Regions from separate parts of the Vibrio sp. GJ43-1 genome, predicted to be linked through region 1. Evidence: predicted binding sites of a transcription regulator. Region 1 holds the regulator's gene; each other region holds the start of a gene.
What was found. Region 1 encodes CRP, which controls carbon source genes, mostly activating them, when cyclic AMP is high. Its sites were predicted from a motif close to TGTGANNNNNNTCACA; they were not measured.
Positions count from the first base shown of each region.

Region 2: the regulator CRP is predicted to act here: its motif matches at 3,415-3,430, upstream of deoD (purine-nucleoside phosphorylase).
Region 3: the regulator CRP is predicted to act here: its motif matches at 2,873-2,888, upstream of ectA (diaminobutyrate acetyltransferase).
Region 4: the regulator CRP is predicted to act here: its motif matches at 5,216-5,231, upstream of mlc (sugar metabolism global transcriptional regulator Mlc).

Region 1 is NZ_CM147884.1:507,062-514,844, forward strand. Features, by position in the region: partial or broken gene astD (succinylglutamate-semialdehyde dehydrogenase) at 1-1,037, shown strand, start outside; gene AC0L66_RS02490 (2-oxoadipate dioxygenase/decarboxylase family protein) at 1,048-1,839, shown strand; gene crp (cAMP-activated global transcriptional regulator CRP) at 1,936-2,568, opposite strand; partial or broken gene AC0L66_RS02500 (phosphoribulokinase) at 2,813-3,683, opposite strand; gene AC0L66_RS02505 (YheU family protein) at 3,913-4,125, opposite strand; gene AC0L66_RS02510 (hydrolase) at 4,177-5,184, opposite strand; gene AC0L66_RS02515 (aminotransferase-like domain-containing protein) at 5,181-6,569, opposite strand; gene AC0L66_RS02520 (LysE family translocator) at 6,700-7,296, shown strand; gene AC0L66_RS02525 (TIGR02444 family protein) at 7,369-7,783, opposite strand, start outside.
Region 2 is NZ_CM147885.1:190,443-198,225, forward strand. Features, by position in the region: gene phrB (deoxyribodipyrimidine photo-lyase) at 1-1,411, opposite strand, end outside; gene AC0L66_RS18115 (hypothetical protein) at 1,432-1,647, opposite strand; gene AC0L66_RS18120 (MerR family transcriptional regulator) at 1,701-2,246, opposite strand; gene AC0L66_RS18125 (YbgA family protein) at 2,236-3,189, opposite strand; gene deoD (purine-nucleoside phosphorylase) at 3,518-4,228, shown strand; partial or broken gene AC0L66_RS18135 (transposase) at 4,348-5,915, shown strand; gene AC0L66_RS18140 (DMT family transporter) at 5,944-6,834, opposite strand; gene AC0L66_RS18145 (DUF3302 domain-containing protein) at 6,945-7,319, shown strand; gene AC0L66_RS18150 (HlyD family secretion protein) at 7,323-7,783, shown strand, end outside.
Region 3 is NZ_CM147885.1:644,946-652,728, reverse strand. Features, by position in the region: gene AC0L66_RS20215 (aspartate kinase) at 1-428, opposite strand, end outside; gene AC0L66_RS20210 (ectoine synthase) at 542-928, opposite strand; gene ectB (diaminobutyrate--2-oxoglutarate transaminase) at 943-2,208, opposite strand; gene ectA (diaminobutyrate acetyltransferase) at 2,219-2,773, opposite strand; gene AC0L66_RS20195 (NADH:flavin oxidoreductase) at 3,286-4,398, opposite strand; gene AC0L66_RS20190 (hypothetical protein) at 4,711-5,145, opposite strand; gene AC0L66_RS20185 (LysR family transcriptional regulator) at 5,470-6,369, opposite strand; gene AC0L66_RS20180 (HlyD family secretion protein) at 6,494-7,558, shown strand; gene AC0L66_RS20175 (DHA2 family efflux MFS transporter permease subunit) at 7,562-7,783, shown strand, end outside.
Region 4 is NZ_CM147884.1:1,317,857-1,325,639, reverse strand. Features, by position in the region: partial or broken gene AC0L66_RS06415 (error-prone DNA polymerase) at 1-2,340, shown strand, start outside; partial or broken gene AC0L66_RS06410 (chemotaxis protein CheV) at 2,833-3,770, opposite strand; gene mlc (sugar metabolism global transcriptional regulator Mlc) at 3,923-5,140, opposite strand; gene AC0L66_RS06400 (patatin-like phospholipase family protein) at 5,412-6,575, opposite strand; gene cydH (cytochrome bd-I oxidase subunit CydH) at 6,583-6,675, opposite strand; gene AC0L66_RS06390 (outer membrane protein) at 7,037-7,441, shown strand.

The DNA.
Region 1 (7,783 bases):
GGTCCCTATAACTTTCCAGGGCATTTGCCTAACGGACATATTGTTCCGGCGTTATTGGCTGGCAATACCGTGGTGTTTAAGCCTTCAGAACAAACGCCATTAGTAGGTGAGCTTGCTATGCAACTTTGGCAAGAGGCTGGGTTGCCAGATGGCGTGATTAACCTTGTGCAAGGCGGTAAAGAAACCGAGCATTGCTCTGGCTGACGCTAAAGGTATTGATGGGGTGTTGTTTACTGGTAGCGCGAATACTGGGCACGTATTACATCGTCAATTTGCTAGGTCAGCCTGATAAAATGTTGGCGTTGGAAATGGGTGGCAACAACCCGTTGGTCGTGAGTGATGCCTATGGTGATCTTGATGCGACGGTCTACACGATTATCCAATCTGCCTACATCAGTGCCGGACAGCGTTGTACCTGCGCTCGTCGCTTGTATGTGCCGTTTGGTGATAAAGGTGACCAGCTTGTTGACGCATTAGTGGCCGCGATAGCCAAGATTCGGATTGATGAACCATTCGCCACGCCTGCGCCTTTCATGGGGCCGCAGATTTCCATACAGGCTGCTCAGCACATTATTCAGGCACAAGCGACATTGCAATCGCTAGGTGGCAAGAGTTTAATGGAATCGAAACAATTACAGGCCGCGTTTGTGACGCCTGGTCTGATCGATGCTACGGCAATAAAGGCGCTACCGGATGAAGAATACTTCGGTCCATTATTGCAGCTTGTGCGTTACGAAACGCTACAACAAGCCGTTGAGCTTGCTAATGACACTCGATTTGGTTTATCGGCGGGCCTGATTTCAACCAATGATGATGAGTGGCTGTATTTTGTTGACCATATTCGTGCAGGTATTGTGAATCGCAACCGTCAGCTAACGGGCGCAAGTGGTGATGCACCATTTGGTGGTCCGGGTGCGTCGGGGAACTTGCGACCAAGCGCCTATTATGCGGCGGATTATTGCGCATACCCTATGGCGTCGATGGAAGGGGAGCACACCGTGCTACCTGCGACATTAAGCCCAGGTCTCGATCTTTAAGGAGCGAAAGATGACGGCAGAACAATTATTTGCGCAGTTGTGGCAAGATTACACTCAGCGATTATGCCCTTCAGCGGCAAAAGTGCAGGCGTTGTTAAAAGAAGGGGAGGCACTGATTAATGATCATATCGCGTTACGCACCTTCAATCTCTCGCCTGTGGGTATTGAAACATTAGCAAAGCCATTTCTTAAGCTTGGTTATCAACAAGCGGGTGAGTATGACTTTGAAGCGAAAAAGCTGTCTGCGATTCATCTACAACACAGTGACGAGTCGTTGCCGAAAGTCTTTATTAGTGAGCTTCGTGTTGAACAGTGCTCAGCAGTGCTGCAAGCTATCGTAGCGAAGCTAGTAAGCCAAGTGGACAGTTCGCAATTAGTGGTTGGTGATTTCTTGTTTGGCGGCCGTATGTGGACGTTAAGCTCAGAAGACTACCAAACATTAGCCAAAGAGAGTGAGTATGCGGCATGGCTTGCGGCACATGGCTATGGCGCTAACCATTTTACCGTTAGTGTTAACCAACTTAATCGTTTTGTAGAGGTGACGGAGGTGAATGACTACCTGCGTAAAGAAAGCTTCAATATTAACGAGTCGGGTGGTGAGGTGAAAGGGTCTCCGGAGGTTTTACTCGAACAGTCTTCGACGATGGCTGATAAAGTATCGGTGATGTTTAGTGATGGCGAGCAGAGTATTCCTGGCGGCTTCTATGAATTTGCCAAGCGCTATCAAATGGCAGATGGAAATTACTATCAAGGGTTTGTTGCGGCGTCAGCCGACAAAATTTTTGAGAGTACCCATCAATAAGTTTGAATTTTTACTTTAACTAGCGCGACTTGTTGGAATTAACCACCAATAAAAAAGCCACCTTGCGGTGGCTTTTTGAATGTCTAAAGGCGTCGATTAACGAGTGCCGTAGACCACAATAGTCTTACCGTGAGCAGAAATAAGGTTCTGCTCTTCCAGCATCTTAAGAATACGTCCTACTGTCTCACGAGAACAACCAACGATTTGGCCGATTTCTTGACGAGTAATCTTGATTTGCATGCCGTCAGGGTGAGTCATTGCATCAGGTTGTTTCGCTAGGTTAAGTAGCGTCTGAGCAATACGACCCGTTACGTCAAGGAACGCAAGGTCACCCACTTTCTGGCTTGTCACTTGTAGGCGACTTGCCATCTGAGAAGATAAGCGCATGAGAATATCTGGGTTAACTTGGATAAGTTGACGGAATTTCTTAAATGAAATTTCAGCCACTTCACAAGGTGATTTAGCTCGCACCCAAGCTGTACGTTCTTGGTCTTCTTCAAATAGGCCTAGTTCACCGATGAAGTCACCTTGGTTAAGGTAAGACAAGATCATCTCTTTGCCTTCTTCATCTTTAATAAGCACTGCTACTGAACCTTTTACGATGTAGTAAAGGGTTTCAGCCTTCTCGCCCGCATGGATCAGCGTGCTCTTTGAAGGGTACTTGTGAATATGACAATGTGAAAGGAACCACTCTAGCGTTGGGTCGGTTTGAGGTTTACCTAGAACCATATTTCTTACTTCCTCTGCAGGGTATGCTTGCTGCTTTCCATATATTATAGCAAGTCCATTGTGTTAGGACTTACTAGCATAAAAGCACTTTGAAGATGGCGCAAGCGATCTTCTGTTTCAAAGAAATAGTATCCTTTTTTGCGCGGACTTTCTTGATTTTAATCGTGTCATCAGACCATTTTTCTATACAAAACTGTGCACATGATCACGGTATAAAAAATCATCTAAGTTTAGGCGCAAAAAATTAACCTATTTTCCCTGTTTCTATTAGCTGCTGTAGTATAGGTCGGACGATTAATTCCATCGCGAAGCTCATTTTTCCGCCGGGCACAACGATGGTGTTATGACGTGACATAAACGACCCATCTATCATGGCAAGCAGGTAAGGATAGTCGACATTTTTAATCCCTCGTAAGCGAATGACCACAAAACTTTCATCAAGGCTTGGGATTCCCTTGGCATTGAGAGGGTTTGAGGTGTCGACAGTCGGAACGCGCTGAAAGTTAATATGAGTACGCGAAAACTGCGGGGTAATGTAGCTTAGGTAGTCATCCATTGAACGTACGATGGAGTCGGTTACCGCTTCACGAGAGTGGCCTCTGTCACGCGTATCACGAACGAATTTTTGAATCCACTCAAGGTTGACGATTGGCACCATGCCAATCAGCAAATCCACATGCTGAGCCGCGTTGATTGCTCCATCAACCACGCCACCATGTAGCCCTTCATAGAATAAAACGTCTGAATTTTCTGGTAGGTCTTGCCACGGCGTAAATGTGCCCGGCATTTGGTTATAAGGAACGGCTTCATCAAATGTATGTAGGTAACGTCTAAATTGCCCCACCCCGTTTTGTCCATAGTTTTTAAAGAAGGTTTCGAGTGCAGGAAAGTCATTCGCTTGGGGGCCAAAATAACTGATGTGCTTTCCTTGTTCTTTCGCTTTTCGGATCTCTACGTCCATTTCTGGACGCGTAAAGCGGTGGAAGCTATCACCTTCAATGAAAGCAGGCTTGATGCTCATCATATTGAACATCTTGCGGAACGCTTCTGACGTTGTTGTGGTACTGAGCTCCTGAGGAGCCAGTCACCGCGATAATCGGGTGTTTGGCTGACATAACACTTCCTGTGTAATTTTCTAGTTATTGTCTCTTCCTGTGTGTGGGAGAGAGTTATCGTGAAACTGATGCCGAGTCTTAAAGCTTAAATCTTTAAATCTTAGAGCTTAAACCATGGCGCCGCGATGTTAGCGCCAATGGGCATCGCTATCGTCGATGTGGCATTTTCTAATAATGAGAGGCTTACTATAGCACTTCATTACGTGACGCGTGTTCAAAGGCGAGACATTTACAGCGAGTGACGCAATTTGATGTCGACCGTTTCATGCAGTTCAGAGAAAACAATGACGGCTTCGCCTGACTCGAGCTGGCCTCTGACGTGCGCTAATTTGTCGGCGAGACTGAATTCGCTTTCACCGTAATCCGTTCCTTCACGCAGCACAAATTCTTGGATTAAGTTATCCAGTGTTTCAGGTGCGATTTGTTGCCATGGAATGATCATAAATACCTCTCTCTTTCATGATGGCGTGAGTATACCAGAGTTAGCGAGTTCTTAAGTTAAATCACGGCTCGGTGTGACTTGTAGGTGGTGATAGTACTTAGGTAGCACCTCCTCAAGCCAAAAGGTAGGCTTTAACCAACTGCCAGACAAAAAGCCAACATGACCGCCTCGTTCGAGTAAGTGATAGCTGAGGTGTGTGGGCAGTTCATAGCGAGGAATGACGTCATCGTTCATGAAAGGGTCGTCTTTGGCATGGATGAATTGAGTCGGAATCACGATGTCGCTCAACCGAGGCAATGCTGAGCATTGTTGGTAGTAATCGTCGGCGTTTTTAAACCCATGCAGTGGGGCGGTGATTAAATTATCGAACTCATAAAGCTTCGTCATGCCCCGGACGTGCTCAGCGGTGAGATCAAGAGCCTCGCTCAAAAGGTGTATTTTTTTTAACGCGTTCTTCTTTAATGAGGACACGAGATACTTACGGTAAACCTTTGAAAACCCTTGTTCGATACGTTTAGAGCAGGCCGCAAGGTCAAGGGGAGCAGAGACGATGGTCGCACTGGTCAGTTTGGTGTCATGCTTATAATAGGCAAGATAATTACTCAGCATATTGCCGCCAAGCGAAATGCCTACGGCAACCTTATTGGCATTTGGGTAACGATGTTCTAAAAGCTCAATGAAGTGTCGAGCATCGCCAATTTCGCCAGAATGATACGCGCGAGCCAGTCGGTTTGGTGTTGGACCACAGCCGCGAAAGTGCATCATGACTGCTAGCCAACCCTGACTGGCAAACGCGTGCATTAAGCCATTCGCGTAAGGGCTATCAAAGCTGCCTTCTAAGCCATGAAACAGGATGAAAATAGGTTTATTTTTGGCGCTTTCATGGTGTGGTTCTTCACTCCAAGCTAACTCGACAAAGTCACCATCTGGCGTATCGAGCGTCTCCCAGACAGGGGTGAATAGTGTACCTCGACGAATGAAGCGCGGAATTAAGGTCTGAATATGAGCGTTGCCAAGCCCTTTGGCGGCGATAAACGGCAGTAATTTTGGTGTGTTCATAGCGTAAATTCACTGATTGGATTAGATAATAATAGTGTCTTAAGTTTTTCTACGCCGACGTTAAGCTGTTCGATCGTTTGTGGTGAGCTTAACGAAAGGCGAATGGCGGGTGCCACTGTACCGCCCGGTGGCGCGAATAATTCCCCTGATTTTACAATCACGCCTGATTCTGCCGCTTTTTGTACAAACTCACTCAGTCGCCACTGTTCAGGTAGCGTCAGCCAAACGTGAAAGCCGCCTTGTTCGTAGCGAAGGTTAAATGCGCCAAGCACTTGGGTTGTCGCGGCCATTCGTTGGCGCATTTCGTTACGAATCATGACAATGTTGCGCTCTGCATCTCCGGATATCAACATTTCGCATGTCAAAGCAATCAGCAAAGGGCTGATCATCCAACTGTGGTTTTGCAAGGTGACGACCAATGGTGGGTAAAGTTTTTCTGGGGCGCAAAGGTAACCAACGCGAAGACCTGGTGCCAAACATTTTGAGAACGCACCAATATAAATGACATGGTCGGGTGCCAAGTTCACCAGAGGTTCTGGCGCAGAATCTAGCAATAATCCATTGATGTCATCTTCAATAATATAAACGTTATGCGCTTGGCAAATGGTGACGATAGCCTGTCGTCTCTGCGGTGACATAATGGCTGTCGTCGGATTTTGTAATGTCGGTGTTAGATAGAGAAAACGCGGCGAGTAGCGATTGCAGCATACTTCTAATGATTCGGGAGTGATTCCCTCATCATCCATCTCCACGGCCTTGAGTGTCAGCTGATTCTGCCGAGCAAGGCTGATCACACCGGGGTAGGTGTATTGTTCGACCAGCACGGTATCGCCGGGGCGTGTAAAGGTGTCTAGCACCATTTGGATGGCGTGTTGGGCACCAGAGCTAAACAGCAGCCTATTAACATCTAAGTGGACGCCTTTTTCTTTGAGCCACTGGCTTACGATGGTGCGATGGCTATCAAACCCAGCTGGTGGTTGATAGAGCATGAGTTGATTCAGGTGCTGGGGGGATTGACTAATACGCTGCATGGCCTGTTTCAACATATCACTGCGATCGAGGCGCGGGGGAATGTTGTAACTAAAGTTACACTCGCTCGCGTCGTCGGCGATCTCTTCAAACAACCAAGTTGGTTTGTTGTTATCCGTGACATAGGTACCCGCCCCGACTCGTGCTTCGACTAAACCTCGGCGTTCGACTTCCGCGTAGGCTCGGGTGATGGTGCCCACAGTAACGGATAGCTTGTCGGCTAACCAACGATGAGTAGGGAGCTTTTCATTGCTTTCAAGGCGGCCACTTTCAATCTTTTCACTGATTTGATCGGCGATCTGTTTATAGATCGGCACAGGATCTTGCTTGAGTACGGTAATATTTTCGATTGTCATGGTGACAATAAACCTTTTGCGTCGAGTTTAATCCATTGTTATGGTTATTTTGTCGGCTATTTTACATTTTATCAACACTTATTTGTAAAATTGTATCGGTACAATTTAATTTTGGATTAAGGAGAGTGTGATGGAGTGGTCATTTATTGTTTCTGTTGCTTTATTTGCAGCAGTCATGACAGGAACTCCGGGGCCAAACAACGTGATGTTGACCGCTTCTGGGGCGAATTTTGGTTATGTAAAAACCCTGCCGCATTGCTTGGGGATTGGCCTAGGACTCATTAGCTTGATATTACTCAATGGCGCTGGGTTAGGAGTGGTATTTACGAACTACCCTGTGGTCCAAACCTTATTGAAGTGGTTAGGGAGTGGCTATTTATTGTATTTGGCGTGGCGGATTTTATCGGCGGGGATCAATAAAACCGGTCAAGATGATCAAGCGAAACCGATGACGTGTCTTGAAGCTGTGCTGTTTCAATACTTAAACCCCAAAGCGTGGTTAATGTCGGTCACAGCGGTGAGTTCATTTTCATTATCGGGCGAGCACTATTGGTTTTCATTGTTGGCTATTTCAGTGATTTTTTTATTGATTCAACTTCAGACGTCATCGGTGTGGATTGGGTTTGGCACTGTGATTCGCCGCTGGTTGTCGACACCAATCGCGTGGAAGCGTTTTAACTCGAGTATGGCCATGCTGACGGCATCATGTGTGCTTTTTATTTGGTAAGACGTTTATTTGGTAAGAACGCGATTCGTTACGAGAACATACGCGCTAACAAAGCTCGTCGGGTTGGTAAGATTATTTGCGAGAAAAGTACACTGAGCACGGCGTAGAAAATATGGGGCTGAGATGCTCAGCACCGAGCTGTTGGCAATATTTACTGACTAAGGGTTGCTGTTGATTGGTGGTGAGGGTAAGTGAATTGACGCAATCGACAAGATCGGATTGCTGCTGTTTCTCTACGCTCAATTCAAAGGCGAGTGCTTCGCGATAGAGATTATCACTAACATTGTTTTTAAGCTGTCGACGCAGTCGGCGGAAATGATGAAGAAGCTGTTCGGTGCGACCCAAACAGCTTTGAATGAGGTGCCAATCTTCGGCAGCAAAGTGGCGCTGTTGTTCATCAAGCCATTTGAGCATCAACAGTAGGTTCACGTTGCCATGGTAGTGATTTTGGATAGTCAGACACGCCTCTTTTATCTCTCTCACACCA
Region 2 (7,783 bases), on a different replicon from region 1:
TTGCTTCTTTATATACGCTTAAGGTTATCTCTCTTTGTGTCTTGTGATCAACCATCGGTTCAGGATATTGCAACTTTTGAAACGCTTCCCACTTCCATGGTTGATGAATATAACGCTTTGGTACCTCGGCTAATTCAGGGATCCACTGACGTATAAATTCTCCCTGTGCGTCAAAGCGCTCTCCCTGGCGAATGGGATTAAAAATACGAAAATAGGGCTGTCCATCACATCCTGTCGACGCGCACCACTGCCAACCACCATTATTTGCAGCGAAATCCCCATCCACCAGTTTGGACATAAAATAGGCTTCACCCCAACGCCAATCCACGTGAAGATCCTTAATTAAGAAACTTGCCACAATCATACGTAATCGATTATGCATCCAGCCCGTAGCATTGAGTTGTCGCATTGCCGCATCAACAATGGGGTAGCCAGTCTCGCCTTTAGACCATCGTTTAAAGGCGTCTTCACTCCCCTGCCAAATCACATTTCTCTCCCAACTGAGGTAACCGTGCCGACGGCTTAATTTAGGCTCGAAATAGACTAAATGCTGATAGAACTCTCGCCAAATAAGCTCACTTAACCATACTTCTGCACCTTCTGATAACAGTGACTCTGACCCATCAGATCTCATCGAGTCGAGATAGAGGCGAGCCACACACTGTCTGGCTGAAAGTGCCCCTATCGCTAAATAAGCACTAAGTTGGCTCGTCCCATCCACCGCAGGATAGTCTCGTTCCTGATGATAATGAGCGACCCTATCGCGACTAAATACTCGCAACCTATCGATAATACTGTTGGTGTCCACAGGCAAAGGTGAGCTCGACACTTGTGGGTAGCTAAAGGCAACATTCGACGCGTACCGATAGTGTGCCGGAACATCGGTAGGGACAGACACCATCGGCTTTTGAATGGTGGCCAACGCAAACTGTGCTTTCCAAGCATTTTTGAAAGGGGTAAACACTTTAAAGTTTTTACCCTGTTTATTTAATACACTGCCCGGTCGAAGTATGCATTTGTCATCAAATGACAATACCTTTTTACCGTGCTGTTTAAACTGTGCTGATAGTGCGGCAGTCCTGTCTCTTTCATTGACTTCATAGTCTAGATTCGTAAATAACTCGGTGACTCCTAGCTCCATAGACAACGCTAGCAACCACTCATTAGCCAGTTCGAAATCATCACACTGTCGATAAAGCAAAGGTACATTCAACGCCTCAAGCTCCGCATTCAGCGCTTCTAAGCGTCGGCGAATCAGATCAGCTTGAATCGGCGCTAAGTCATGCTGCGTCCACTGCTGTGGTGTAGTAATAAATACGGCGATCACTGGTGTCTCACCATCAATAGCTTGAATTAGAGCCGTATTGTCGATGGTTCTTAAGTCACGATTAAATAACACTAATCGTTTCATTATTCTCTCCTAATGCGTGCTCACTGCGATTTTCGGTCATATTCGACATCAATTAAATGCTCTATAACAGGTGAAACGTAAACCGGAACAAGATCATTGGATCGCTGCTCTCTGATCACTGAAAGGTGCTTTTCCGATAGCGATTTTTCTGCGAACAAGTGTATTCCGTGATACCCAGCAATCGCCTCTTTATTGAATAAAGCCCCAATATCATCGACACCGTCCAAAAATATCACTCGCCCTCCTTGCTCTACAAGACGGGCATAAAAAAGCCAAGCAAAAAGGTTCCCTACCGTGTCCAAATTGACCAGAAGATATTTACGTTTCCCGCTTTTTTCGATTCTGCTTGAATCATGAGTAATAACTGGTGAATGAGTAAAGTGCGAAATAACGCATATTGCAGGGACCGTTGACCCATTTTGACAAAATCTATTGCTGTCAACACAGGCATGACAAATCGCGTTTCTACGATATCCAAAGGGTACTCTTTCAGAACAAAACGGATGCTCTTTCCCACCGCATCACCATCGAGGACACTTAATGCTTCAAGTAGCTGCTCCGCTTCATCAAGGCGCAGAGACGAGTCATGCTCCGTGGGTAAAGTATTCGACTCCAACAAAGCTTTGACTTTGCCTATGGACACGCCTTTGGCAAGCCAACCTTGAACGCGCTGAATCGTCTCCACATCTCTTTGAGTGTACAAACGATGACCTTTCTCAGTACGCTCAGGTTGAACGAGATTATAACGCCTCTGCCAAGCTCTTAGAGTGACCGGTTTTATCCCTGTCATCTCTGCAACGTCTCGAATAGCGTAGCGAACAGTATTACAACCCATAACGCAGGCGCATCTCTTCTGGATGAGGTTGCAAGAATCGTTGCGATGCAAGGTAGTCATCTGGGTATGCACGAAGATAGTGCTTTAACAACGTGAGCGGTGAAAGCAAAGGCAGTAACCCAGTGCGATAATCGTCTATCACTTGTGCCAGTTCACGCTTTTCATCGGCATCCAATACGCGCTTAAAATAACCTTGAATGTGCATGAGTACATTCGTGACATTCTTACGAGATGCACGGTGCTTCAACCCTTCCATCAATCCAAGTCGATAAGCATGATAAAACTCATCAGGCCCATACTCATTTTGGTGAGCCACCAACCTACCGAGTGTTTTATAAGACGTCGGGTTATGTGCCATCAGTGTCAGTTTATAGCGAGAGTGAAATTCAACAATTTTTCCCGGAGTGGGCTCACCTTCCATCGACTGATAGAAATCATTTAACCCAAACACGCGAGAAATAAAATTCTCTTTAAGCACAGGATCATTAAGCCTGCCGTCTTCCTCTACAGGTAACCATGGCATTTTTTTCATCAAATGCTCGGTATACAAACCAACACCATTCGCCTTAGCATGACCGACTGTATAGACCTTTACTCTCTCCATCCCACAACTTGGAGATTTCGCACACACGATATACCCACACATTTCCGTGTTTTCCAACTCAGCGACTTTTTTGTGGGTAAAGGACAGCATTCCATCGGTATAATCCTTGGTCGCATCCTTCGTTTCCACTAGGCTAATTCGCTCTTCATTCGACATTAAGCGTATTGTTGGTCGAGGCACTGGTAGCCCCATCCCAACCTCGGGACAAACAGAGACAAACGAAAAATAATCCCGCAGCTCTTTGTTCACATAGCTGCTTTGCTTGTGGCCAGAGTCAAATCGAACCTTTTCGCCCAATAAGCAAGAACTGATTCCAATGCTGATAGTTTTTTCATCCATGACATACTCCTTGTGTAAAAAATGCGCTCGCGAACTTACCAAGGCACTTTAAAATAAGTGATACAAAAAATTGTTATGTACAATAGTACGTAGCCTTTGTGTAACAGTTCACTCATGTGGCATTTTTTCTTCAACATCTAGGATTCACCCAATCAATCGATTGCGCCTTCGATTTCAACAGATTTAGTTATCATCACCAGTCACCTTGGAACATTAAAAGAAAAGTGTGATTAAAATCTCATAGAAGCCTTATCATTGGCGCTAAGATTCATTTCAACAAAGAATGATGACATTCAACAGAATTCGTTAAAATATTAGGAGCAATACCATGGCTACCCCTCATATCAATGCAAACCCGGGTGATTTTGCTGAAACAGTCCTGATGCCAGGCGATCCGCTTCGTGCTCAATACATTGCTGATACGTTTTTAGAAGACGTAGAGAAAGTTTGTGATGTACGTAACATGTTTGGTTATACCGGTACCTATAAAGGTCAACGCGTTTCAGTTATGGGTCATGGCATGGGTATCCCATCTTGCTGTATCTACGTTCACGAACTGATCAAAGATTTTGGTGTTAAAAACGTTATTCGTGTAGGCAGCTGTGGGGCAGTACGTGACGATGTTAACCTAATGGACGTGGTTATTGGCATGGGCGCATCAACAGATTCAAAAGTGAACCGTATTCGCTTCAATGACCATGACTTTGCTGCCATTGCTGATTTCGGTCTTCTAGAGGAAGCCGTAAAACAAGCGCGTAGCCAAAACGTTCCTGTTAAAGTCGGCAATATTTTCTCAGCCGACCTTTTCTATACACCAGAAGCCGACATCTTCGACAAAATGAAGCACTTAGGTATTTTAGGTGTTGATATGGAAGCGGCGGGTATCTACGGCGTGGCAGCAGACTTAGGCGCGAAAGCATTGACTATTCTTACGGTTTCCGACCATATTATCCGCGGCGAGAAATTAAGTTCTGAAGACCGTCAAAAATCGTTTAACGAAATGATGACCGTCGCACTAGAAACAGCCATCAACCTATAAGTTTTAAAGCCAGTGTAACGCCTGAAATTACACTGGCTTTTTTTCGAAGCTATTTATATCAAGCCAATTTAAGAAACCCGTTTCTATAAACCTATTTATATAAACCTTAGGGGGTGAACGTGTCCGAAGGCAAATTGCCGCTGGCCGCAAATGGATTACAGCTCAATTTTTGTAAAACATTGGCGTGTGACAATTTTGGAAGAAGTGATGCAAATCTTTATATTTTGCAGCACAGTAATCCTAAGCGACCTGCGATGGTATGCCGAGAATGTGGTGCGTTTCCCCCCTACTTAACAACCAAGAAGTCCTGAGCGAGCTAAAGCGGTTGCGACTTACTCATGATGATGGACTACCTGCATGTAAAGACAGCCAATGTGAAAACTTTGGTCTATCGGTTGATACCCATAAAGAGCGTTATCACGCTTTTGGATTTAGCGGTGATCGCCAACGCTATCGATGTAAATCATGCCAAGGCACATTTGTCGATAAGTGGTCCGGTGCCAATAAAAAGATTGAGTTTCAAGAAGCATTACTGGCTTTCTTATTTACGGGTTATTCAGTCAGAGAAATCTGCCGTAAGCTTGATATCAACCCTAAAACCTTTTACGACAATATCGACCAAATCGCGAGTCGCTGTCGTAGGAAGCTTGCCCATATTGACGCGCGGTGGTTAAACCATGCTCGCCAATATACCCTTGCTTCAAACTACCAAAGCCTGCAACCCAACAGTCACAACGGCGTTTTTTGGTTCGCAACCTGCGACGCTGACTCCGGCTATGTGCTTTGCCAACACACTAATTACACGTTAGAAAATTGTGCGAACAGCGATCTTGACCATGACGCCTATCAAAACCATGCACAATTTTTGTCTAAGCAGTATGTCGCAGAAAACTATGGCAGCACCAATAAGCGTACCGAAAGCGAAAGAAGACCCCAAAGCCACCGAGATAACATATCTTTTGGGACGCCTCCTCCTAACATCAAAGAACGTATTGACATCAATTATCAGAATATTCTGGCGAGAAGTAATGTCGAAGACCCATTAGGTAATTTTTCTAAGTTCCACTATCCGAATACAGGGACACTGATAAGAGCGCCCTACACCTCTTATGCCCATTACCTCCATATCTCTCAGATGATTGGTGAGAAAAAGCCACTCGCTATCTTTATGCCTCAAGATCCGGTTCTACGGTCTGCGGCATTAACCGTATATCTTGAACGTATCAAGAGCAACAACGTCGACCTCCTGTACGTCATGCAAGATCCTAAGTGGGATAATAGTGGACTATCAAAAACGACGGATATTGCTCTTATGGGTTGGTGGCGTGATCGCTGGGCCATTGCGCACCAAGCCAGTGGGGCCAGCAAAGGGTTATGTTACCTATCATCAGCCAATGACACCTTGTCAGGCAGTAACGCTTCCTCAGACAATGTTGACGATACCAACTATTGGTTACAAGTTGCGTCTATTGAGAGCGTTGAATTTTACCAAGCCCGTTTCCAATTGTTGTTTGAAAGCTTTATTAATGAGCCAAGAAGAAAGTTAAGACCGGGCGGTATTATGCCGTTGCTCGACATCTTTCGGGCTTGGCATAATCTTTGTTATCAAGATAAGCAAGGACTCACCGCAGCCCAAAGACTCAACGTTTGTGAAGCTCCTATGACCTTAAAACAGTTATTGGAATGAGTAGATTCCCTCTAGAAGCAACCACTCTTTAAAGAAAGAATAACGATACCCCCAACACTGCGAACAAAGTACCAACAACACTACGGCAGCTAATTTTCTCACCACGAATAGCGTAAATAATTAAGATAAACAACGGGCTAGTTGCAATCAGAGTCTGCGCGATAGCTGGGTTGGCGTATTTTAGCGCCACCTGCTGTAACCATAATGCCAAAAATGTGCCGACAAAAATGGCTGCCAATAACCACATCCAATTATTATTTGTCATAGACAAGCACTGTTTTTTTATCGCATTAAACGGCTTTTTCTCCGCAAACACGACAAACATAGCGACCGCAGCAACCCCAATAGTCAGTCGAATTAGCGCGCCAAGTAATGGCGGTAAATCCCCTTGCACCAGTGCAAAATGGGAAATCACCACGCCTGACGCCTGACAGGTGCTTGCCAACAGGCCAAACGCAATGCCCTTCATATCATAACCGGTTCCGTTGCCATCATTTGGCTGAAACACTACAGAGGTCACCGCAATGGTGGTAATCACAACGCCCAGCCAGCTTTGAAGCTGCAACGCACTGCCTAAAAATACCAATGCTAAAATGCCTGAAAGTGGAGGAGCCAAAGATTCTAGAAGTAAGGTTTTATTCGCACCGATACGTTTAAGAGCCGCGAAATAAGCGCTGTCGCCAATAGCGATGCCGATCACACCGGAAATGCCAAGAATCCATAAATACCTAGGCTCTACACTGACATCAGGCATCTGAGTAAAAGGCAGCACCATCAGCATCATGACCGACGCAATAGACCCTTTTATGATATTCAACTGCATAGAACTAAAATGATGACTGAACTGGCTATAAATCCATGTTGCTATCGCCCAAACCATGGCTGCACCAATTGCAGCCCCCTCACCAATAAATGTCATCAAATTCCTCTTTAAATATCATTTATCTGTTGCGTAATACATAAATATAACAAATACTTAACCAGTTGAACTATTTCAATTCGCTATTTTAACTCTCGCAAGGATGAACTATGTTTCTTGATTACTTTGCTCTTGGACTGCTTGTTTTCGTCGCCCTCGTCATATTTTACGGCATTATTGTTATTCACGATATTCCTTTTGAAATTGCAAAAGAACGTGATCACCCTCATCAAGACGCCATACATGTCGCTGGATGGGTCAGTTTATTCACGCTGCATGCCATTTGGCCATTTCTATGGATTTGGGCAACCCTTTGGCGCAAAGAGCGTGGTTGGGGCTTTCATAAACTGGAAGAAGAGCAACATGATTTGCATCACCGCCTAGAAAAGTTAGTTGATCAAGTCTCTAACATGGAACAAGAGATTAGGTATTTAAAAGGTAAACAAGTGGTACAGCAAGCTCAAGCTGTGGAAGAGGAGAAGTAATTCATGGATCTATTACTCGTACTAACTTACGCCGCGTTGTGTATTGCCATCTTTAAAATTTTCAAGATTCCACTCAATAAATGGACCGTCCCAACCGCGGTGCTTGGTGGCGTAGTACTCATAGGTACACTTATCTTGTTAATGAACTACAACCATCCGTTTACGCAAGTCGGTGGGCAGTTCTACAGCACAACGCCTATTGTTTCGAGTGTTCGGGGCAAAGTCGTTGAAGTCAACGTAGAAGCTAACCAACAGATGAAAAAAGGCGATGTCATGCTAAGAATTGACCCGATTCCTTATGAAGCGGAAGTCATTAAAGCCAGAGCCGCACTCGCCGATGCCAATCAAGATGTGTTACAACTCGAGAGTGATTATAAAGCGGCGCAATCCGATACAATTAAAGCCGCTGCCGAGCGTGACAAAGCAGAGCGCGAATTTGCTCGATATCAAAAAGGCTTCAAACG
Region 3 (7,783 bases), on a different replicon from region 1:
CCCATCGACGCTAAAAATTCACGAACTTGCGGCAGATAATGACGTAATGAAAACTGCCCATACTGACAAGTTTCTAGAATGTTTGAAATGCAGTTTTTTGCCTCTGAGAAGCGCGAACGAATAAATTTATCCGCGCGCATGCGGCTCATGGGATCCGCAAACATGTTTTCATTGGTCAGCAACATACGCTGCTCAACATAATTTAGGGCGTCTTGCCAATTCTCATCTCGCTTCGCAACTCGCTGATAGACACCGGGCTTACTGGTTTTTTTACACTCCAGTAATGCGTCTGTCATTCCGCCATACGCCGACACCACAAATACTCGGTTATAACGATGTTCTGGCGCAGGGTGCAAAAAGATATTTTCGAGCACAGCATCAAATGCGGTCATAGATGTACCGCCGATTTTCTCTACGGTATAAGTCATAAGGGGGCCTTAATAAAGTATTGCTTCGGTAAAAAAGAATGGGAGTGAGGCATATCACCTCACTCTTCATAACAGTGTAAGGAGGCTCAATCGCCTTAATCGCCTTAATCGCCTTAATCGACTAGAGGATAGACACCATTTTCGTCGTGGACTTCTTTATCGGTTATTGGCGGGTTGAACACACAAGCCATCACCATTTCTTTACCCTTATAAGCTCTTAAGTAGTGCTCATCATTTTTATCTAAAATGTACAACGTACCAGGTTTAATTGGGTAGGTTTTTCCATCTACCACTTCAATCTCGCCTTCGCCACTCATGCAGTAAACCGACTCGAGATGATTTTGATAATGAATGTGCGTCTCGGTATTCTCATAGATCGTTGTAATATGAAATGAGAAACCCATTTTGTCATCTTTGAGTAACATGCGGACACTTTCCCACGTTTCCGACGCTACTCTACGCTCGCTATCGCGACACTCATCTAATGTTCTTACTATCATCTTTACTTCCTTGATTAAGATGCTTTTTTAAAGCGTTTCGCGACAACGGATTCCACCGCATTTTCAAAAATAGACAGACCTTGATTTAATTCAGCCTGAGTGATCGTCAGTGGGCAAAAGAACTTCACCACCTCATCATTTGGACCCGCCGTTTCGATGACCATACCGTTTTCAAAGCACGCTTTGGCGATGTCATTCGATAATTCACCATTATGGCACTCAACACCTATCATCATTCCACGCCCTTTTTGTTGAACAAACACTTCTGGATGACGTTGAATATTGCGCTGAATAACGTCAGAGACCGCTTCAGAACAGCGGGCGATATGAGTTTCAAGTTGATTATTTGACCAATAGGTCTCAAGCGCTTTTGTTGCTGTCACAAATGCATGATTGTTACCGCGGAAAGTACCGTTGTGTTCACCCGGCTTCCAAATATCCAGCTCAGGGCTCAGTAATACCACCGCCATTGGTAGTCCATAACCACCAATAGATTTGGATAGCGTCACCATGTCCGGTTTAATACCCGCAGGTTCAAAACTAAAGAACGTCCCTGTGCGACCACAACCGGCTTGAATGTCGTCAATAATCAATAAAATGTCATTCTGTTTGCAGATTTTGCTTAAACGCTGTAGCCACGTGTTAGACGCGACGTTCAAGCCACCCTCGCCTTGTACCGTTTCCATTAGCACAGCGGCAGGCTTGTCCATTCCAGCCGAGTTATCATTCAACATGGTTTCAAATAGCTTAAGGCCATCAATATCGGCATAACCTTCAAAAGGAATACGCGTCACATTGTTTAGGCTCATCCCTGCACCCTGACGGTGATGTTGGTTACCCGTTGCGGCTAACGCACCAGCAGTACAACCGTGAAAACCGTTGGTAAATGCCACAATCGAGCTGCGCCCGGTTACTTTACGCGCCAGTTTCAGCGCGGCTTCTACGGCATTTGTGCCCGTTGGACCGGTAAATTGAACCTTATAGTCCAACCCTCTAGGCGCTAAAATATAGCGCTGAAGCGCCGTTAAAAATTCCGCTTTTGCGTCAGAGTGCATATCGAGGCCGTGAGTAATACCGTCTTTCTCAATGTATTCCAGCAAGGCTTGTTTAAATACCGGATTGTTGTGGCCATAATTCAGTGATCCTGCACCAGCAAGAAAGTCTAGATAACGCTCTCCTTTGTCAGTTTCAAGCCAGCACCCTTTTGCTTTGGTGAACATAACTGGAAAACTGTTTGAGTAAGATCGTACTTTCGATTCTTGCTTGTTAAAAATATCCATGATAGACCGTTTAATTTCCTATTTTTTGAGTGTTTTTTAGCGGGATTCGATACAAGAATTCGGTATCGTGCTCCCCCTTAAAATGAATTTGTTCGTCTAGAAATGTACTGACTTCACCTTGTTGGCCCTGTTGCGAATCAAGTTTTTTAAACAATGCCCATGACGCGCTATTTTGTTTGGTGATCGTGGTTTCTACCGCTACGACAGATCGAAGTATGTCTCGATTGAGCAAATGGCTAAGCATGTTAAAAGCAAGCCCCTTACCTCGATAATTCGGAGAAACCGCTACTTGCCAAACAAATAGTGTCTCGGGATCGTCCGGCTTGCGATAAGCAGAAATAAAACCTGCAATGTCATCACCGTAGCGCGCGATAACACAAGTTCGGCTAAAGTGCGTAGATTGCAAAAAGTTGCAGTATGAGGAGTTCATATCGAGGGGAGGGCAGACGGCAATAAGGTCAAAAATGTCATTTCCATCATCGCCAGTCGGTTCTAAAAACGTCCATTCTTTACTTGGTTTTTCACTCGTTTCGGGATACATCACCCAAGGTGCTGATGTAATCATGCGCTGATACATTTCCTTTGTACTCTAAGTAAAAATTCGCCTTTATTAGTTCATAATTAGAGAGCCAAATCAAAGTTAGGCGCCAAAAAACCCAAGAAATGTGAGCGATAACGCATAAAGGAAATATATATATGCACAAAAAATCATTCGCATGTGATTAGAGCTCTAATCTTTTTTAATCATTCACTTCTATACGTTTCGCATAAAGATAAACAAAAAGGCGGTAAATAGCTTAAAAACTCACCCGGAAATGAATGCCAGTTTCTCGTCTATTTATGTGGAATAAAAAACCATTAAACGCGCTGGAACTCACGCTAAAAAATCAGCCACAATCAACACAATTTTGGGGTGGCGAGAAGCAGTATTTGAGAAGGTTTGCGAAAGGCAGTGAACATTGAGGAAAATAACGACGCTATGACATGACCATGCGGTATCGCATTCGCAGATAGGCATGTACGCGAATAGGCACATCAACAGATGGACACATCATAGCTTGATAAGGGAATGGAGGGTTATAACGCGGCCAGTTGCGCTTTTCTGTCCTTGTTCACTACACAAAAATTACCACGTTTTGTGCGACACTTCGAACAACGCTCACATTCAACTGGTGAGCGATCGTCGGTTTGCCAACGTTTAATCAGGTGCGGTTCAGAAAGAAGCGGCCTAGATAGCGCAAAATATTGAATATTGGTCTTGGTCGCGATCGCATCAATTGCGTTGAACTCCTTTAAGCCACCTACCGTTATGACAGGCACACTCACTTCTTGACTAATTACGTCACCATATTCATGAAAATACCCTTCTTCTTGAATGGTGTAGCCATCATAAGATTGCCCAATCATGGTGTCGGCTTTACCGTGAACATTGCCTGAAATAATAATGCCATCCACACCAACTTGCTCTAGTGCTTGACAGATTTTACGTGTGTCATTAAAGGTTAAACCACCAGCAAAAAACTCCGAAGCCGTTAGCTTTACAAGTATCGGGAAAGCGTCTCCAACCCGTTGTCTTGTTTGTTGATAAATTTCTAGCAGAAATCGCATACGATTATCTAAACTGCCACCATATTCATCGTCTCGCTGGTTGTAATATGGGCTAAGAAATTGATTAATCAGGTATGTGTGCGCAGCATGAATTTCAATCCCATCAAAACCAGATTGTTTCGCCCTCAAAGCGGCTTTAGCAAACGCTTGAACGATATAGTCAATATCTGATTTTGTCATCGCGATGCCCGGAGTTTTCGTTCCCATTTCAGGTACATCACTCGGTGCGAAAATGACGCGTTCGCCAACATTGTAGGTCGTCTTTGTGCCCCCATAAGCCAATTGCATCACAATTTTTGAGCCGTGGGAATGAACACCTTCCGTGAGCTTTTTGTACTCATCAATAAAGGAATCATTGTAGATACCCATCATTCCTGCATTGGGTTTTTCTTCTTCAACAATATTGGCATAACCGGTAACAATAAGCCCTACTTCACCTTGTGCTAACTCTTCATAGATGGCGTATAGCTTGTCGGTCATATGACCGCTTTCCGTTGCCATATTTTCCCATGTTGCACTGCGGATAAAGCGATTTTTCAGCGTCATATTGCCAAGGCGGGTTTCTGTAAATAAGGTGCTCATTTTTTCTCTCACGTTCGATCATACGCCCTTCCTCTCTTTTAGTACTAAAGAGAACAAAAAGGACAAAAAGAACTGCCATTCACATAGGTGGCCGATCTTTTTGTCCTTTCATGTACGAGGTTAAAGGCTCGCGATTATTTTCTAGGGGCGATCATAGCGGCAACAGCCTCAACGAAACTTAATCTAGATTAAGATCACGTAAACTATTACCTAATGCGGATGAAGAAAAATACGCCGTAATGCATGCAGATAAGCATAGGTATACAAAATGGGGAGGAAGTGAAACCCAATCAATCCGACTGGGTTTAGCGGCTAAAATCTGAATCCTAGTAAGAAGCTAACCGTAGTCGCATCAAGACCAGTAGGCTCTTGCTCGCCGTCAATGTTGACCGTCTCGATGCCGACAAAACTTGCATGAACATTAAAAACAAGACGCTCGTTAATGGGATACCCAAAACCTAAAAACGGCAGATATTTGCGTTCCGTCAGTTGATAAATTTCCGCGCCTACGGTCTCAGAACCTACCGTCCCATACGCGTCAGCACTCATGTCTAAAACCATCTGCGTCACACCCAGTTTAAGTGATAACCCTTCCAACATGGTGTCAGAAAATTGATAGCCTACATAAAGGGTACCCAGTTGGCTGGAGCGCTTTTTAGTGTATGTTCCATTGCTGATCACCCCTTCATTGTAAGGGCCCGTTTCGTAATTATCAGTCGTGCTTAAATTAATCTGCGCACCAAGCACGTAGTTGTCGTAAACCAAACCCTCAATACTCGAGCAGCAAAAGATTTATTAGTATCCACGCCCGCATTAAACTGAAAACTATAAGCGCTAGAAGGTGCACTCATTATTAACAGGGTTAGCGGTAAGCTGAGTTTGTAAAGTTTCACTTTTTAATCCTTTAATCATTAGCTACCTAGCGCTAGATGGCTACAAAAACTAGATGCCTATAGACATTAGCACTTCTGTCGACGAATTATAGCGCACATTCCGCTTTTAAAAGAACCTCAAATATCAATTATCTGTATGAATCTACAACTGATTCTGTTCGCTTTGTTAACCACTCTTTCACTCTCCGCGTTGCTGGAAAGCCGCTAGCAAGTAATCGATAAATACCTTTTTTCGCTTAGGCATCAGTTTTCTCTCAGCATAGACAAGGCTCACCGACACCTCTGGCATGTTATAGTCGGGCAGTAAACGAATGAGGCGCCCGGCTTGAATATGCTCGCGGCAAATAAATTCAGGTAATACCGCAATCCCTAAACCGTCAATGCAAGCCGTCAAACAGGCGCTGATCGTATTGACTCTCAATTGGTAAGGCAGATCGATTTGTACCGATTCACCATCGGTCAATTGTAAATGCCATTTGGGTAAGCGCGCCGCTTTGTTAAAGACTTCAATCATTTTATGCGATGACGTCAAATCATGATGGGTGTCAACATGACCAAATTGCGCCAAATATCGAGAACTCGCCACCAGCACACGCGACGATGTCGTTAAGTAGCGAGACACTAAACTCGAGTCAACCAACTCACCGATTTGAGCATAAAGGTCAACCCCTTCTCCAATGACATCAACCTCACGGTTCGTCAGTTCCAAATGCATGGTGACATGAGGGTAAGCCTTTAAAAAACCGTGAATATCCGACGCAAGTACCTGGTGACCTAGCTCTACAGGTAACACTACATTCAACTTTCCACGCACTAAGTCTTGGCTCGCTGATACCTGGATCTCGGCTTGATTCATGATCTCCAACATCTGAATACTCGATTGATAAAATTGCTCGCCTTCCGGAGTCAGCACCAAACTTCGCGTCGATCGCGTGATCAATCTCACGCCTAGATGCTCTTCTAGTTCAGCCAATTTTCTACTTACTGTTGATTTTGTCATATTCAAAACTTCAGCTGCATGAGTAAAGCTTCCACAATCAACAACTTGAGTAAAAACACTCACCGCATTTAAATCCATAGAACTTCTCCACACCATCAATTAGTAAGAATATTGCAACAGTGTTTCTCTTTTTCCCATCTTATCAATTAATGGGAATCATTTACAATTCGTTACACCTAATGCCTGACACGATGAGTACACTATGACCGATAACACCTCTACTTCACCAATTACCGCTAAGAAAAAACGCAATAAAGCACCGCTAATTGCCACTGCAGTGATGCTGTCATTGGGTTTGCTGGGAAGTGTCTATTGGTTTGGTTACGGTCAGTACTTTGAATCAACGGATAACGCCTACCTACAAGGCGATATTACCAACATTAGCCCTAAGGTTTCGGGCTACATAGTGAAGTCCTACGTCACCGACAACCAATTAGTGAAAAAAGGCGATCTGCTGGTGCAAATCGATGATCGCGATTATCAGGCGACACTCGATCAAGCCAACGCGCATTTGTCCGTCGTCCAATCTAGCGTGCACAACCTTATTGCTCAGCAAACGCTACAGCGCAGTCAAATTTCTCAAGCAGAGAGTCGAGTTGATTCTGCACAAGCCGAATACGACCGCGCTCTGCAGCAGTCGGCTCGTTCTCGTAGCCTTCATCAGCGAAATTACGCCTCACAGGATGAAGTAGACAGCATGCTAGCACAACAAAAAGTCGCCCTTGCCGTCCTAGAAGAAGCGAAATCCAACGTTGTGGCCAGCAATGACCAAATGACCGTCATCGCCAGTGAAATCGCTCAGGCAAAAGCCTCTGTCACCGAAGCGCAAGCACAAGTAGAGCAGGCGCAACTCAACCTTGATTACACCAAAGTATACGCACCAAACGATGGCATTATTGGTAAACGCAGCGTACGAGAAGGCTTGCTTGTGCAATCTGGTGCTCCACTCATGAGCTTAGTGCCGAACAACAACGTTTGGATAGAAGCTAACTTTAAAGAAACGCAACTCAACGGCATTCATAAAGGTCAAAGTGTTGAAGTTGAACTCGATGCGTTTCCAGGTCAGCCTCTTAAAGGGGTAGTCGACAGCTTTTCCCCAGCAACGGGCGCTAAATTTGCGCTACTTCCGCCAGAAAACGCAACCGGGAACTTTACCAAGATCGTGCAACGTGTTCCGGTGAAAATCATCATCACCAATCAACAACAATTACAAGACCGTTTGTTACCAGGGTTGTCTGTTGTCGCTACGATTGACACGAGAGGCTAACCAATGAGCACTACCGCGACCATCACCTCTACCACCCAAAGCGACAACCAAACGAGCGACGTTTCGACCCGCCATTGGATCGCCTTATTTGGCGGGTTAATTGGCGCTTTCATGGCTATTTTAGATATCCAAATCACCAACTCGTCACTCAAAGACATTCAAGGCGCGCTCTCCGCAACACTGGACGAAAGCTCTTGGATATCAACATCCTACTTAGTCGCTGAA
Region 4 (7,783 bases), 810 kb from region 1:
GCACGGTAAAACAATACGCTTTCCCGAAGGCATCTCATATGAGATCGAACAGACCATAGAAAAGGAGCTCAATTTAATTCAACAACTTAATTATCCGTTTTTCTTCCTAACGATTCATGATGTCGTCATGTTCGCTAAGCAGCAAGGGATCCTCTATCAAGGCAGAGGATCCGCGGCTAACTCTGTCGTGTGTTATTGCTTAGAGATCACTTCCGTCGATCCTAGGCATATTTCGGTGTTATTTGAACGTTTTATTAGCAAAGAACGTAAAGAGCCACCCGATATCGATGTCGACTTTGAACACGAGAGACGCGAAGAGGTCATTCAATACATCTATCGAAAATATGGTAGAGAAAGAGCGGCACTTGCCGCTACGGTCATCTCTTATCGCTTTAAAAGCGCGATACGAGATGTTGGCAAAGTGCTGGGTATCAGTGAAACTCAGCTCGACTTTTTTATTAAAAATATTAATCGCCGTGATCGCAGCCAAGGGTGGCAAGCACAAATCGTTGAGCTTGGTTTACAACCAGATTCTTTAAAAGGCCAACAGTTTATTGAGTTGGTCAATGAAATCATGGGATTCCCAAGGCATTTATCGCAACATGTTGGTGGCTTTGTTATCTCATCAGGCCCGTTGTATGAGCTGGTACCCGTCGAGAACGCAGCCATGGACGAACGAACCGTAATTCAATGGGATAAAGATGATTTAGAAAGTCTAGGGTTACTCAAAGTTGATGTCTTAGCGTTAGGCATGCTAACCGCCATTCGTAAATGCTTTCAGTTGGTGAAACACCACTACGATGTAGATTTAACGATCGCAGATATTAGCCGTCAAAAAGACGATGCTAACGTCTATAAAATGATTCAAGCGGCCGATACGGTTGGCGTATTCCAAATTGAATCTCGTGCACAAATGAGCATGCTACCTCGACTAAAGCCAGCCAGTTATTACGATCTCGTGATACAGATTGCCATTGTCAGACCAGGCCCTATCCAAGGAGATATGGTGCATCCTTTTCTTAAACGACGAAACGGTGATGAAGCTATCTCTTACCCCTCAAAAGAAGTGGAAGCGGTACTATCGCGAACGCTAGGGGTGCCTATTTTTCAAGAGCAGGTAATCAAATTAGCCATGGTCGCAGCAGGGTTCAGCGGTGGTGAAGCAGACAAGCTGCGTCGAGCAATGGCGGCATGGAAAAAAAACGGCAATATCTTTAAATTTCGCACTAAGCTCATTGAGGGAATGCTACAAAGGGGCTACGAACTTGCCTTTGCAGAACGTCTATTTGAACAAATTTGCGGCTTTGGTGAATATGGGTTTCCAGAAAGCCATTCCGCTTCATTGCGGTCTTGGCATACAGCTCCGCTTGGTTAAAATATTATTACCCACACGCTTTTTATACTGCTTTACTCAATAGTTTACCCATGGGATTCTATAGTGCCTCACAGCTGATACAAGACGCGAAGCGACATGGTGTCACCATACTACCAGTGTGCATTAACCACTCCCATTATCACCATGATTTAGTGCCAACGAACAACAAACCTAACACGCACCGCCCAAGCTTAGAGTTAAACTCAATAGCAGCAAATTCACATCGCCCCTCGAGGACACCTGAAAAACCGAGCTATGCTCACTCCTTTGCCATCCGTCTTGGTTTTAAGCAAATCAAGGGATTACGGTATGAAAGTGTGCAACGTATCCTCCAACATCGTCCTGATGCAGGGTTTACTACGCCAACACAAATCAAACAATTGGGGTTGAACAGAAAAGAGTTGGAACTGCTCGCATCAGCCAATGCGCTACAGGTTATTTCAGGTGATCGCTATGCGACTCGCTGGGCCATGATGGACACCCTACAAGACTTACCACTCTTTCATGAGTTGCCCTATGAAGCACGGCCCCTTCCCCATCAACCAAGTGAAATAGACAACGTACTTGAAGACTTCTCTTCGATGAACATGTCACTTCACCAGCATCCTATTCAATTACTTGATCAAGCGGGTGTATTAGGTAGGTTTACTCGAATGCAGTCTCTTCAACATCATCCCCACCAATCCGTTGTGCATGTTATTGGGTTAGTCACAGGGAAACAATCGCCAGGAACCGCTGCAGGTGTCACCTTTATTACCTTAGAAGATGACGCCATTAATATTAATGTCGTGGTGTGGAGTGCAACAGCAAAAGCACAGAAAAAGGCGTATTTAACCGCCAAGATTCTGAAAGTTAGCGGTATTTTAGAAAGAGAAGGAGAAGTCACACATATTATCGCTGGCAAATTAACAGATATCACCGATAAATTAGCCGCGTTAAAGATCCAATCACGAGAGTTCCATTAAACTGCGTGATAAAGCTATAAAGCTATAAAGCTATAAAGCTATAAAGCTATAAAGCTATAAAGCTATAAAGCACATTATCAATCTATAAACCGAACGCTAAGGCTTGGCATTGTAGCTGCACTCATTCAATCGTGAATAATTCCATAATGCCATTCTACGTTACAGCTTTATTTACTCAATAACAGATGAGAAAAAGGGAGTAAATACTCCCTTTTAAGTTCAGATTCTCGGTCGTCATGGTGCTAATAGCTCCATGATATTACCGATCTATTTCAACTGGCGCTTCCGTACGTCTTTTTTTCCATTCCCTGAATATTAGTAAACTTAGAGTCATTACGACTTTTGAAGTTAGCCAAATCATTCTGATGGAACAACCTTTCGTCAGTAGAATTATAGTTCACCGTATCTATCTCTACACAGAGATAGATACGGTGAACTATAGCACGCTAAACGCTCAGATTGTAATTACACAACTAGAGTATCAACTCTACTCTATAAGATTTGGCTCATTCTTTGTTGAACAACATCGACAAGTAAATCGGGCTGGAACTTAGAAATAAAGCGGTCACAACCCACTTTTTCAACCATGGCATCATTAAAGCTGCCACTTAACGAGGTATTCAATGTGATATAGAGTTGACTCATGCGAGGATCATTTCGAACTTCATGCGTCAATTTATACCCATCCATCTCAGGCATCTCTGCATCAGTAATCATCATCAATAGCTCAGAACAAACATCAATGCCTTCATCACACCATTGCTTCAATAGCCTTAATGCCATGGCACCATCGAAACATTCTATAATTTCGACGCCCAATTGCTCCAACGTACCCTTAACTTGGTTTCTGGCGGTAGAAGAGTCGTCTACGATTAAGATTTTTTTCTAGCTAAATGAGGAAGTAACGCCGTATCTAGCGTCTCTTCTGAAATAGAAACGTCATAATCAATGATCTCGGCGAGGACTTTCTCAACATCAATAATTTCAACTAAATGGACCTGTTCTCCTTCCTCTACCTTAGTGATAGCAGTGAGATAATTCGCCCGACCGACCGTTCTTGGAGGCGGCTGAATCTCTGTCCATGTGGTATTAACGATGTTCTTCACTTCGCCCACTAAAAAGCCCTGCACCGTACGATTGTATTCGGTGATAATCAGGTTGTGATCTCCACCCTCTGCGGGTCTAGGAAACCCTACCGCTCGTCTTAAATCAATAACAGGAACAGATACGCCTCTAAGTGATGCGATGCCGCAAATACTGGGATGCGAGCCAGGAAGTTGAGTAAGAGGGGGAAGCTTTAGCACTTCCTTAACTTTAAATACGTTAATAGCAAACGTCTGACGGCTATTTAAGTTAAACATCAGCAGCTCTAGGCGGTTTTCACCCACCAGCTGCGTTCTTTGATCAACTGAACTTAATACGCTCGACATGAGATTTCCTTGGAAAAACAGTTACTAGAGCTCTTATCTCATGTTATCAACGTCTTGGACAAGAAGTTTTGCGACAAAACATCAAAACTATGACGCTCAACAAACACCCTACGCACAGTGAAAGACGATACACACGGTAGAAACGTCGATGACTAGCCTTCGATGACTTTCATGAGTAATACTCCATCATACAACGCTTGCTTCACCAATGCCGCACCGGGCATCGTTGCTTGCTTATAAAACCGAGACTCTACTAATTTAAGATCTTGAGTATAAACAGGTAGGCTTTGCTGCTCGATACAACGTTGAATGGCTGGGTATAAAATATCTTTTGCCTGATTAATAACCCCGCCAATTAACACTTTTTCAGGGTTAAAGAGGTTAATGACTATCGCGATAGCAGAACCGAGGTTGTCCCCCAGTTTTTCAATAACATTCACAGCAAGTGGGTCGCCACTAGCGGCGGCCTCACAAATCGCCTCAACACTAATTTCTTCTTGCTCAGACAATACTGACGCTTCACCATTTGCTATGCGCTGGGATACTTCTCGTCGAATAGCCTGTGAGCTCGCCACGGTTTCCAAACAGCCTTTGTTGCCGCAGTGGCAATCCAATCCGTTACGATCGATCTGAATATGCCCAAGTTCACCAATGTTGCCATGGCGACCTTGTAGCACGCGCCCATCGAGAATAATACCCGCGCCTAGGCCATGATGAATGGAAATCAGAACCGAATTATCACAATCTTGAGAATGACCAAATAAATTCTCGGCTAACGCCCATGCACGAGTGTCATTCGCAACAAATACCGGGAGGCCAGTAGCATTAAATATTTCCGCACCAATCGGGAAGTTTGCCACATTGTAATGCGGCATCTGCAGTACAATACCCTGATCAGTATTGACTAAACCAGGCAGTGTTAGCGCGATACTGGTAACACGGTCTAACTCGTTGGTGTAGGTCTCAAAAAATTCTTCGATTTCATATAAGAGACGCGCGATTACGTCATCTTGATCAACTTCATGAATCTCAATTTTTGTATCAATGAGGACATCCCCACCAAGCTCATGAAGCGCGATGGTTAAATATCCTCGCCCCAGACGCATCGATAAGAATTGCCATCCTTGATTATTCGTTTGTAAACCAACAGCAGGACGACCACGGCTGATCGCTTCCTGAACCGCCGTTTCATGAATAAGGTGTGCAGCGATAAGTTCTCGCGTGATCTTCGTAATACTCGCTGGCGCTAAGCCACTTAATTTCGACAAATCGATGCGCGATATAGGCCCAAATTGGTCTATTAATTTATACACACGACCAGCATTGACCTGCTTGATATGGTCGATATGCCCAGGTTGAGCCATGTACATCTTGCACTCCAAAAAACAACAACCTAGCAATTTTTTTACTTTGCGAAGTAATTGTGAAGCGGTTTGGTGAATCGCCGTGACAAACATCACGCATATAGGGCAAAGTTTGGGGTGCAGGTCATGTTACTCATCAAAACCTAGCCTAAAAAGATGAAAGAACATTACACCAACACAAGAAAAACACGCCAAAAACGTAACTAAAAACGCACTTATTAATCCATGAGAAATAAGTGGTCTTCAGCGCTCTTCGATAAGATATTTTTTGACTTCTTTAGATAAAGAATCGGTTCGAGTTTTGCGGCTTTTTAACTAGGCTTTGATAATGCTCTATAAACTGGAATCCAGCTTCTAAACCTAATTGGTAATCATGCAAGATGTCCTCTTTTTTACTCATCAATGATGATGTTTTCAACGCTCTGCTTGGCGCTATTTGCATAATAAAACAGTCATCCGGAGGCAGTGATAAAAAGGTGCTCGTCAACGAATAAGTCTGATAATGCACCATGAGCATATCCGCCAGTCCAGCATCAAATTTCTCACCAAACAAATGACTAAGGCGATAGATATCAGCACCGCCAAATAACCAGCGACCACCATTAATCATATTAAGGTGCTGGGAGTGTTTCTGGGCCTCGGCTTTACTTAGCTGAAGATCAAAGAATCCATTCCAGTCCTTAGACCATTGCTCTAGCTTGTCTTGCCATTGTAATTGTACATTATTTAGTGACTCACGCAGCCAAGTTGGCGGCTCCGTCACTTGCGGTTGGTCTGGTATGATGGGCTCTTCTTCTGTGAGTTGCTCCTCGGTACGAATCACCACCATCATACGGTTTTCTTGACGCCACGCCTCCTGAACCGGAATCGATGCAGAGACCCCTCCATCAATATACTCTCGTCCATTTACCGACACCGAACCATCAAACAAATTTGGTATAGCACTTGTCGCCATCATGACCCAATACCAATCCTCTTGTAGCATGGGCAAATAATGATCTTTTAGGGTTAACGTGTCAGTCACGGCAGCAAAAGCTCGACGATGCCCCATGGAGCGCCGTCCCATATCAATATCAAGCTTATAAGGGTAATCATATAATTTATCCAACGCCCACTTGAGGTTAAGTGACTGCTTTTTACGGATAAAGCTGAAGACATTAAAAAATTGCGGATCCGTGGTTAACTCAAGCAGAAACGCTCGCCCTAAACCCGGCTGCCGAGCCAAATACGCACACAGGTTAAGCGCCCCTGCAGAGGTACCATAAAACTCATCAAAAGGATCAAAGTTAGAAAGTAAGAAAGAATCAAGAACACCAGAGGTAAAAATACTACGCTGCCCTCCTCCTTGTGCAATTAGCGCAGTCTTACCTCCTACGTACTGTCTAAAGCGTTTAGGATCAACGTCAGCATGGGAATCCGTTACCACACCTGTATTTGCCATAATGTCGCTAAGCGGCCAAAATTGCAGTGAAGCCGAAAGCAAGAATGATAGAAAATGCTATTGTAGTAATACTGAGCGCCATTTTTAAATTAAAGTCCATACCACCTCCAAAATGTAACAATGCATTTACTATTGTGACACAAGATACCAATACAGAAATAACGACTTCAAAATTATGATGTTACTGTCACACTATGTTTAAAAGTTAGTACAAACTGCTCAATAATGCTACTAACGCAACCCCTGTTCAGGGCAGTAAAGGAGTACTTGATGTCTACAGTCACCAATCGAATAGTTACGATATTTTTTGTTTTAATTGCCATCCCTTCATTCTCTTTTGCTAATGTCATTGTTACCCCTTCATCGGCTACAGTATTGGCGGCACGGCCACTGACGGGGACAATAAAACCTACGATATTTCACCTTCAAGTAGTCTCGCTTTAGCTGTTGAATTCCCTCTTTTGAATGGACGAATTGGCGCTTTCTATTCGCAACAAAACTCTTCACTTGACACGTTAGATCTGGACTCGAAAATACAGTATTTACAACTCCAAAGCAGCGCTGAATACCAAGTGGCGAATAAAACGCTTGCCTATATTGGGGCGGGGTTAGGCGCTTCACACATTTCAGCAGACTGGACCAAGTCTCAAACAGGCTTTGCCGCAAGCATTTTCGGTGGGATTGAATACCAGCTAATGCCTCACTTATTCCTCAACGGTCAAGCAAGATGGCAAGGCACCGTCGTGAATAATGAAACTGTCTCTGTGTGTAATTTACCCACTAACGACCAAAGCTGTTTTATTGGCTTTAATACGCAATGGATGAATCAATTCCAGACAAACATTGGCATGAGCATTAAATTTTAATGCCTGAATACGTGACAAGTTAAATATCGATATTTATATTGGTTTGTAGCACATATTATAGAGACTACTTCTGAAAAATTAATTAGTGGTTTGCACTAATTATAAAACAACGAGTCACGGATTGATTTGAGATACAAATCACAATTAGAATATACAACCAAAATATAGACATTTACTAGTCAATACCACCACCCATCCACTCCACCTCTATAAACGTAATCTATTGCCAACACTCGTTAACATGGGTAATCTTAACCTCACACTCAGTTGAAAGTTTTAACTTTCGATACTAAGAGTCGGAATAAGTGGTTTATATCACTATAATATGGCCACATTGCAAAC